2 regions of the Psychrobacter sp. JCM 18902 genome follow, and region 2 is predicted to be linked to the other one. Evidence: predicted binding sites of a transcription regulator. Region 2 holds the regulator's gene; the other holds the start of a gene.

Region 1 (5,623 bases), 2.3 Mb from region 2:
ACATGGTCTGCGACATCACCTGCGGCAAATACACCTTCGATGCTGGTTTGTGTGGCATTGCCGTCTAAGCCGCTTTTGACAATAAGATAGCCGTCTTTCATATCCAGCTGACCTTTAAATAAGTCTGTATTCGGCTTATGACCAATCGCGACAAACATGCCAAACACGTCTAACTGTTTGGTGCTGCCATCAATCATAGATTCGATGATTACGCCATTGACGCCCATGTCATCGCCGACGACTTCTTTGACTTTATGATTCCACTCGATTTTAATATTACCGTTTTTGACTTTTTCAAATAATTTATCTTGGAGGATTTTTTCAGAGCGTAAGCTATCACGGCGATGTACCAAGGTCACTTCAGCAGCAATGTTAGATAAGTATAGGGCTTCTTCAACGGCAGTATTACCACCACCGATGACAGCAACTTTTTGATCTTTATAAAAGAAACCATCACAAGTTGCACACGCTGATACGCCTAGGCCACGGAATTTGGTTTCTGACTCCAACCCCAAATACTGTGCTGATGCGCCAGTCGAGATAATAAGCGCATCACAAGTGTAGCTACCATTATTACCCGTCAGCTCAAAAGGGCGCACGTTTAAATTGACTTCATTGATATGGTCATAAACCAATTCAGTACCAAAGCGCTCGGCATGGGCTTTCATGCGGTCCATCAATGCAGGACCTGTTAAGTCATGCGCATCGCCCGGCCAGTTATCGACTTCAGTGGTGGTAGTTAGCTGTCCACCTACTTCCATGCCCGTGACCATAACAGGTTTGAGATTGGCACGTGCTGCATACACAGCCGCTGCATAACCAGCAGGGCCTGAGCCTAGGATAATGAGTTTTTCGTGACGTGGAGCGGTATTGTCAGTTGCCATGAGTTATTCCTTGCTAAATATAAATGTTAAAAATACGAGTGAGCAATATAATAAAAAACAGTCTTCAAAATTGATGCTAATAGGATTTTCTAATCGCTGCGTGATAATAACATAAGGGCATTGGACGAAAAGTACAAGTTTGCTAAAACAAACACAGGTATGATTACAATCAAAGTATATTTTTCTTGAAATATTATGGTTAGAAACCGCTGGTATTTTATAGCCCTTGTCTAATATGACTGTCCTTGTTCTGTTCGTTATATTTTGCAAGTGACATAGGTTTTTGCTTAAACCGTATGATTTTTGCCTAAACCGTATACAGACTGATTTTATTGCACGCTTTCTTTGTAAGACGGTCGCCACTATCCCTATGTATTTGTTATTATAAGAAGTTATGCCAAGTGTGCCAAAGGCAAAAAGAAGGCTGTTGTATATCGCTTTTATAATAGACAATGTTTTCTGTACACTTCGCTAAGTGCGTTTGTATCAGCACTTTATATCCAACCCTTTATCAGCGCTTTATGTCAGCATGATTAGGCTTAGTCATGCATTGGCGACCATTTAGTATTAATAACAAGGCAGATCTTACGTGATATCAGCACCGCTTATTGAGTATTTAAAAAAGGGAATATTTACCCTCCTTGGGTTAATACTGGCCGTCTATCTATTTGTCATTTTGATGACATATACCAGTAATGATCCTAGTTGGTCGCATATCAGTAGCGATATGACCACGATTAATAATGTAGGCGGCGAATCGGGTGCTTGGTTATCTGACTTGCTTTATAGCTTCTTTGGTTTTGGTGCATGGTGGCTGCTGGCGTTTGTGGTTTATGAATCTATCCTTATTTGGTGGGACAACAAGCCAACGTTTTGGCTGATGCGAGTGGTTGCTTATGTGTTTTTATTATTAAGTGCCAGTGCTTTGTTTGCACAATTGGTGGCGTTAGTACAGCAATTGACCAATCCAGGAACGCTAGGACTGGAAAGCGTGGCTGGTGGCATAATTGGGTTTGAATTACAGGCGCGTTTGGCACAGCTTTTATCGCAGTGGGGGAGTGTAATTTTCTTGACAGCATTCGTCATTATTACCGCGACCTTTGCCTTTAATATTCATTGGCTAGCGATTTATGAGAAGGTTAAGGCGCTATCGTGGCTTGGCTCAGGGGTGAAGCGTCAGGGTAGGATGCACGATAGCGTGTCAACCACGCCAGAAAATATCAATGCCAAGCAAAATGATGAAAACATAGCCAAGAGTAACGCGAAAAAAGACGCAGCCGATCACGAGCAGTTACCACTTGAGTTGCAAGTTGCTGGCAATGCTCAAGCCGTAGACAACAGTGGTCGGTTCAGCAATGTGTTGTCAGAGTTCTTGGCAACGTCAGGGTTGGCTGAGAGCGTTAAAGCTTCTGTAGTTGCCGCAACACAAGCGGCGATGCCTAATTCAGCTGCTAAATCTAGTCGTGAGAATAGTGAGCCTGTCCCTGTCTCAGTAGAAACACCTAGCAGTACTGTTCAAAATCTAGCAAGTCATACGAATACATCGACGCCGTCAAGTCCTGCCATGACTGCTATCCGTAAAGTCGAGCCAAGCTTTGCTTGGAACGATGCCAATACTGTCGATGACTTGTTAGCCAGCGAGCAAATGGCTTATCACGCTAATAATATGAACACTTCTGATTCAGCTGCTACTATTTCTGTATCTGCTGATAGCAATACTGAGTCGTTAGAGACAGTGGTGCTAGACTCTACAGCGATATCAGCCGTAGATATGTCCGAAACTCAATCAACAGAGAACTTGCCTTCAATAGCTCAGCCATCAATAAATGAGCTGGTATACGGTGAGACGGCTGACGAAACGGATAATGAGCCTAAATCGTTCGAGTTAGAGGATAAAGTGGAGGCCGTTGATATACTGGCCGATGCATGGTTGGCAGAGCATGCTGATGTCTCAACATCTACAGCTATGCAGTCTGTAGAAACAGGGCAACCTACAGGAACAGTGCAAGCAGCCAATATGACTGAGCTGCCCAGACAAGCAGTAGTCACAGCGCCTGCGACAGACTCATTTAATAGCGAAATGGACGACTTTACTGATAAATGGTTTGATGAAGAGCCTGAACTGTCAGAGGATTTCGAACCTTCTTATATATCTAATGAAGCGAGTGTCGCCAAAGCAGTAGACGTGGTTGAACCAGTTGCGCCAGCCGCTGATATGACGCCGACCAATACGCCACCGTCTAATCCTAAACTGCCGCCTACGGTAGAAACCCGCGTCACAGCGTCAGCTATTGAACCAATAGTCGCGCCTAAACCAACGGTAAGTTTTGCGGTACCTGAGGGCGATAGTAGCAATCATATCACTGACATGATGCCAGAGGATGATAGTGCTGAAGATGTCAATGCGCCCGTTATGCCAGATATTAGTGATGATGCCGCCTTCAGTCAAAAATCACGCTCGATGCAAACAGCTGCCTATCGTAGTAGCCTAACGCCTATTCCAGAGATTTCTATTTTGGATAAGCCAGACCCTGATCGTAAGCCCAGTTATACCGTCGCCGAGCTTGAGCAATTATCAGAGTTACTAGAGATTAAGTTACAAGAATTTAATGTAAAGGCGAATGTGGTCAACGCCATTCCGGGTCCTGTTGTTACCCGCTTTGAAGTGGAGCTTGCTGCTGGAGTAAAAGCCAGTAAGGTTACCGGTATTTCACGTGATTTGGCGCGCTCGTTATCGATGGCGTCTTTACGTGTGGTTGAAGTCATTCCGGGTAAGCCATATATCGGTATCGAAGTACCCAATAAGCAGCGCGAAATGGTACGTTTGATTGAGCTATTGAATACCGAAAAATTCCAAGATCCCAAAGCTCAAATCAGCATGGCGATGGGTAAGGACATCGGTGGTAATGCCATCATTACTGACCTTGCGCGCGCGCCGCATATGTTGGTTGCTGGGACTACAGGTTCGGGTAAATCGGTATTGGTCAACTCGATGCTACTATCGATGCTACTCAAATATACGCCAAATGAGCTGCGTCTCATCTTGATTGATCCAAAGCAGCTCGAGCTTGCCAACTATAATGATATCCCGCATCTGTTAACACCAGTCGTCACCGATATGACTGAAGCGGCCAGTGCTTTATCATGGTGCGTGGCAGAGATGGAACGTCGCTATCAACTGATGAGTTTACTCAAAGTGCGTAAGCTTAATGAGTTTAATAAAAAGGTCATTGCTGCTGAAAAATCGGGCAATCCGATGCTTGATCCTTTGTGGCGACCTAATGACAGCGTGAGTATCAGTCAAGCGCCGAAGCTAAAAACCTTGCCGATGATTGTCATTGTCGCGGATGAGTTTGCCGATATGATTATGCAAGTCGGTAAACAAGCCGAAGAGCTTATCACCCGTCTTGCACAAAAATCGCGGGCAGCTGGGATTCATTTAATGCTGGCTACCCAGCGTCCATCGGTCGATGTCATTACTGGTCTGATTAAAGCCAATATCCCCGTTCGTGCAGCGTTACGTGTGAACTCAAAAGTGGATTCGCGGACGATTCTGGACAGTGGCGGTGCCGAAGACATGCTGGGTAATGGTGACATGCTATTTTTAGGACCTGGGCAAATTGAGCCAGATCGTGTGCATGGTGCCTATGTCGGCGATGAAGAGGTCAACCGTGTTTGTGATGCGTGGCGCGAACGCGGTGCGCCTGATTATATTGACAACATGGCAGGTAACTTTGAACTGTCTAGTCCTAGTAGCGGTGGTAGTACGGCGAATGCATCTGGTGAGGACGACGACCTTTATAACGATGCTGTGGCCTTTATTATGGAGACGCGGAAAGTTTCTGCTTCTAGTATCCAGCGTAAATTTAGCATCGGCTATAACCGTGCCGCACGTATCGTAGATTCTATGGAGGACGCGGGGTTGGTCAGCTCAATGGGCAAAAGCGGTAAGCGTGAGCTATTAATGTAGCATTTAGATTATATTAGACAATAAAAAAGACGAGTCACGAGAGTGGTTCGTCTTTTTTATCGGAAAAATATGATAACGCTCATGTCTGAGTGACCAATCAGTTTTTTTATCAATTATCAGCACTCGTTTTTTATACTAAACTGACCTCTGTTGATAGCATAAATATCACTCAATTTTTAGAAGTCTTAGGTTCATTACTCAGCAAGGAGGCAAGTTATGTTTAAAGAATATACTCAATATGATGCCATAGCATTGGCGGCATTGGTCAATTCAGGTGAAGTCAGTGCTAAAGAGTTGTTAGATGCTGCCGTCTATCAAGCCAATACACTCAATCCCAAATTAAACGCCATCATCCATCGTTTTGATGACCGTGCTTATCATGCTGCACAGGCGGGATTACCCTCAGGTATATTCAATGGTGTGCCTTATTTACTCAAAGATTTGTCATTTGGCTTTGCCGATGAGCCAATCACGATGGGCAGTCGTAGTGTTAATATCATCTCTGAGAGCGACAGTGAAATCGTCAAGCGTATGAAAGCCACAGGTGTGAATACTTTTGGCAAAACCAATACGCCAGAATTTGGTTTGATCATTACCACTGAACCAAAAGCCCATGGTGCGACTCATAACCCTTTCAAAAAAGGTTACAGCTCTGGCGGTTCATCGGGCGGTAGTGCCGCGTCAGTAGCAAGTGGTATCGTACCAATGGCGGGTGCGGGTGATGGTGGTGGCTCGATACGCTTCCCTGCTGCTTGGTGCGGCGCTTTTG
Region 2 (5,623 bases):
ATTGGTATTTTATGCAACGTTTTAAAAATACGTAAACTTTAAAAGAAGCGTTATATTTATGGGGATAAAAACTAGAGATAACAATGGCATACAAAGAATAGACGACTTCACTTATATAATAATAAGAAAAACTAATTTCAAAAACTAAAGAGAGATAGATGCCAGCAGATAGCAGTAACCCGCAATCAAAGAGAAAGAAAAAGCCGACCTTTTTAAGCCGTGTACTCAGTGTACTCATGAAAGCGGTCGTATTGTTGATGCTATTATTTGTATTTGATAGGCTCTTACCCAGTATCAGCCAACAAACTCAGTCATTTGTGATGGCAAAATGGCAACAGCTCAGTTTATTACAGCAAGAACTACCGACGGAAAACAGCTTACCCAGTCCACTTCCAGAGCAACATCTAACAGATACATGGGGCGCTGCACGCAGTCAAGGTCGCAGTCATGAAGGTATCGATATCTTTGCCGCACGAGGCACACCAATACGAGCCACAACACAAGGCATCGTCAGCAAAGTTGGTGAAAATACGTTAGGCGGTCGTGTGGTGGTCGTGGTTGGACCAGGAGGCGCAGGGCATTATTATGCGCATTTAGAAGATTGTGCAGATATTAGTCCAAACGACTGGGTTAATGTAGGCGATATCATCGGCTACGTCGGCGACAGTGGCAATGCAAAAGGTACGCCGCCGCACGTCCATTACGGGATTTATATCAATGGCAGTGCAGTGAACCCCTATCCACTTTTACAAAAATATTAGGGTATCGCAGCTGATCTAATGTGGGCAGCTGGGAAAACCATACTGAACGTCGAGCCTACCCCTTCTACTGATTCAATTTGTAAATTGGCTTCATGCTGATACAAGACGTGTTTAACGATTGCCAAACCTAGCCCTGTGCCGCCAGTCGCCCGACTACGACCTTTATCAATACGATAAAAGCGCTCCGTCAACCGTGCGATATGCTCAGGTGCAATACCAATACCGTTGTCTTCGACGGCAAATCGGCAACCTTCTGACGTTTTTGTCCAGCTAATGGCGATATTACCGCCCTTGGGCGTGTATTTGATGGCATTAATCACCAGATTAGAAAGCGCACTATTTAGATACATCTCTGAGCCATATAGTCCGTCATAAGTGTCTATCTGCAAGTGAATGGTATGCCCATATTCTTGATTGTACGCTTGCGCATCATCATAAACATGGGTCAGCAGCTTGGTCATGTCAATATAGTTAAGCTCGTGGGTTTCTTCGATTTCGATGCGAGATAACAGCAATAAGTCATTCACAATTCTATTCATACGCGCAGTCTGTTGGCTCATCAGCTCAAACCCGCGCTTCCAATGCGGCGGCATATCTGGCTGATCCGAAAAATTTTCTAGATAACCCATCATGACGGTCAACGGTGTGCGTAACTCATGCGAGACATTCGCCACAAAATCGCGGCGCATCTCTTCTAAATGATGCAAGCGCGTCACATCATAAATGATGAGCAGCTTCTCATCGCCAAAAGGCGTGAGCTCACACTTTAGATAACGCTTGGGCGCGCGCCACGAGACAATGTGTACACCATCCTGAGCACCATCGTTAGGGTTGATCGTTGCCTGATAATACTGACGAAATTCAGGCGCACTAATAAAGTCAAAAATGCACTTACCTTTATCTGACAACTGTAACAACATTAAATCTTCGGCGGCCTGATTCCACCATTCAAGCCCATCATCGTCATTGAGCAAAACCACCGCATCTCGCAATGCGCGTAGTGCGCTTCTAATTTTTTTGAGTTGATCCGTTGTATTCTGCTGAGTTGCTAGCAGTGACTTATTTTGTTGGTCGCCTTGAGCCGATATTAGGGTGTTCATCCATCATCCTTATCACTATTCGCCGTTTTTCACTGTGCTGCGATTAACATGCTGCTTTTATAGCGAATAAAAACCGTCAGTTAAATTGGTTCAATAAAGCTAGAAAATCGATAGCCTGTCCCACGTACTGTCTGTATCAACGTATCACATTGATGCGGTCGTAATAATGTCCGCAAACGTTTGATATGCACATCAATGGTTCTATCTTCGATATATACATTACCGCCCCATACTTGGTCTAGCAGCTGCGTCCGCGTATAGGCACGCTCTGGATGACTCATAAAAAATGCCAGTAATCGATATTCCGTAGGACCAACATCAACCACTTTACCAGCCGCTGTCACCCGCTGACTTTTGGGATCAAGGCTCAGATTGCCGATTTCGATAGATTTATCACTACTGAGCGCGTTACTACGCCGCAATACTGCTTTGATTCTAGATATCAACTCACGTGTCGAAAAAGGCTTGGTCATATAATCATCAGCACCAGCATCGAGGCCATGCACCTTGCTGTCCTCTTCACTTTTAGCCGTCAACATAATGACTGGTATCTCAGCAAGTAGCTCATCGTTTTTGAGCAATCGGCAAAAATCAATGCCACTTTTATCGCCGGGTAGCATCCAATCTAGCAAAATCAGCGCAGGGCGGTGATCGACCACTTGTTGGTGCGCCTCAGATACATCCGCTGCCTGCAGACTATCAAATCCCGCCATCTCTAGCGTCATGACGATCATTTCACGAATCGCCGGTTCATCTTCAACAATCAAAATTTGCTCATTATACATACGGCATTCTCAGTGTTAGAGGACAACATTTGGCTGACAAAAAAGGCGATAAATGCTCGCCTGCTGCTCTCTATTAAACGGGGTAATTATGACAGTTTAATGACATTCAACTTTTAAGCGGTTCATAGGTCTCGTGACGGCTAATGCTTAGTTTACTCAATTCACTTCTAACAAGAAATTCAATGGCCCATCATTGACGCTCGACACTTGCATATTAGCGCCAAACTGACCAGTTGCCACGTTTGAATGTTGCGTGTTGGCATAGGCGACCAATTGCGCAAACAATGCTTGAGCCGCATCAGGTGCCATCGCACCACCAAAGTCAGGGCGACGACCCTTGTCTGTTTTTGCCATTAGCGTAAACTGTGATACCAATAATAGTCCGCCACCAACTTGCTGGACATTTTTATCCAGTTTGCCGTACTTGGCAGGATCATCATCATTGTCAAAAATACGATAGGTGAGGATTTTATCTACCATGCGCTGGGCGCTTGTTAGGTCGTCATCAGGCCCTAAACCAATATAAGCCAATATGCCTTGCTCAATCGTACCAACACACTGCGCATCGACGGTGACACTAGCACGGCGTACGCGCTGTATAAGTGCTTTCATTTACGGATTCCTTACCAATTATGCCCATACAATAATACGCCGTCCATGATAAAATACGGCCATTCTCTTGCTTATTAATTATTACATCACACCCTATTTTGGTAGCCTCATTATGAATGTATTCACTACTTTACAACAGCTTGTCCCGCAGCAGCAACTGAGTAAAGTTGCTGGGCGTCTAGCCGCTAGCCGCCATCCTTATGTTAAACGCACGTTTATCCGTAGCTTTGCTAAAGCCTATAACGTCAGCTTGGACGAGTATGAGCGCCAAAGTCTCAACGCCTATGAGAGCTTTAACGATTTTTTTACTCGTGAGCTAAAAGAAGACGCGCGCCCTATCGACATGACGCCTCATGGTATCGTCAGTCCTGCCGATGGTATTATCTCGCAGTTGGGTCAAATTGACGACCATAAATTGCTCCAAGCAAAAGGTCGCTATTATGACGTTGGTCAACTGCTTGCTGACAGTGAAGATGGCCGCTATTTTGCGGATGGCAGTTTTGCGACGGTTTATCTTGCGCCCAGTAACTATCACCGTGTACATATGCCCTTCGCCGGTACTCTAACCAAAACCCGTTATGTACCGGGCACGCTGTTTTCGGTCAACAATACTACGGCGGCGAACGTGCCGGACTTATTTGCGCGTAATGAACGCTTGGTTTGTCTGTTTGATACAGAATATGGCAAAGCAGCGGTGGTGATGGTTGGGGCGATGATTGTCGCTGGTATCGAAACAGTGGCGACTGGTAAAATTGCCCGCACTGATGATATTCAAGAAGCTGAGCACAATATGAGCTTTAAGAAAGGCGACGAGCTGGGTCGTTTTTATTTAGGCTCAACCGCAATTGTCATTCTACCAAAAGGCGCAAAAGCGGATTGGCAAGACAGTATGAAAGCCGATAGTGTGGTAAAAATGGGACAGCTATTGGGTGTCGCTAACACCCTATAGGCAAGCGATTTAACGACTCAAAAAAGCTCAGATCAGCATCCTAATCTATGTTGAACTGAGCTTTTTATTGTGGGTAATTATCTTATCGCAACATATTAGGGCGTGTCATCAATTAGCACATGAATACATTTAGTGGTCTTAAAATGGCTAAATTTTGCTAAACATCGTCAGAAATTTTGTCAATATGTTCATATTAACGACAATTTCTTCCTTGTTTATCTACAATTTTTCTCATTTTAAGCCTCACAATCTAATTGATGACACACCCTAGTTAATAATGAAAGTAGTTAATAACGAAAGTGTTTGAGAATAGGATAAGCAAATAAGATATTTTCTTCTTGCGTGCCGCGTCCGATATTGTGAATAATCAGCGGTGTACCATCCGCAGCGACTTTATCGGAGACGATACCTGTATGCGGCAAATTACCATTCGGTAGCCGCCACGTCACCACATCCCCTGCTTGAAAACTGGCTTTATCAGTCGTCGATAATGTCTTTGCGTGACGCGCAAAAAACACTTCAAGATTGGGCACTCGGCGATGATCGATATTCTTGTCGGTTGATTTGAGCCCCCAAGTCTTTGGATAAGCCGACCAATTTGACTTCATATCATGGTTGACTAATTGCTGTAGATCTATATTTTGCAAGCGATAAGCACGGACGATAACATCGGTACAGACGCCAGTTTCTATCGGCACATCGCCACGCGGAAAATCCAACTTGCGGTAAGCAGGATCATAGCTAGTGGTAATGCCGATCTGTTTTTTGGCATCGTGCGCCAGTTTATCACCATTACTAATAGGTGCGGCAGCCTGAGTTAGTTGCGCCAAAGTTAATAGGCTAACAAAGACGAGCGATTTAGCAAAAACCTTATAAGTGCCAGTGACTCTCATTTAATAATCTCTCTATATAATGTACTTAATCGCTCATTTAGCTAATTCTAAATACTTTAATATTTAAAAAATACAAATATTTGCAAACATGTAAACGGCAAAATGATGGCTTTACTTAAGCATCAACCAACCATCCTTGCTGGGTCGCATAGTCGATATTTTTTGATAGCCAATCATGAATGGAAGGAAAGCTGTCTTTGATAAAAGCAAGTGCCGCAGTCACTTGCGAACGCGTGATGTTAGCATCAATCCACGTTTTTCCATTGGTATTTAAATTCAATAAAAAAGGCAATAAGCGATCAACCACTCTGATCAGCTGGGTTTCTTTACTACTACCCGTCTCCTGCTCTTCCCAAATCTCATTTAAATCCATGATGCCATTGCCACGCTCAGCTTGCAATCGAGCAATACCAGCGCGTTCTTCAATGTGCGCCTCGCTACGACTGTTTGCGAATAAAAACGTATCGCCAGCGTCAATCTCACCCAAGTCATGTACCAATGCCATCTTGAGTAGTTTTTCATG

The links. Region 2 encodes PhoB, which activates phosphate uptake and scavenging genes when phosphate is short. Its sites were predicted from a motif close to TGTCATNAANCTGTCATAA; they were not measured.
Region 1: a site for PhoB is predicted at 1,393-1,411, ahead of JMY05_RS00185 (DNA translocase FtsK). Genes of this name have one in related genera too.

What each region holds. Positions count from the first base shown of each region.
Region 1 is NZ_CAJHBK010000001.1:39,882-45,504, forward strand. It holds gene trxB (thioredoxin-disulfide reductase) at 1-884, opposite strand, end outside; gene JMY05_RS00185 (DNA translocase FtsK) at 1,474-4,854, shown strand; gene JMY05_RS00190 (amidase) at 5,071-5,623, shown strand, end outside.
Region 2 is NZ_CAJHBK010000001.1:2,346,661-2,352,283, forward strand. It holds gene JMY05_RS09655 (M23 family metallopeptidase) at 159-761, shown strand; gene phoR (phosphate regulon sensor histidine kinase PhoR) at 758-1,861, opposite strand; gene phoB (phosphate regulon transcriptional regulator PhoB) at 1,942-2,646, opposite strand; gene dtd (D-aminoacyl-tRNA deacylase) at 2,803-3,258, opposite strand; gene asd (archaetidylserine decarboxylase) at 3,371-4,207, shown strand; gene JMY05_RS09680 (DUF1287 domain-containing protein) at 4,495-5,100, opposite strand; gene JMY05_RS09685 (HD domain-containing protein) at 5,216-5,623, opposite strand, start outside.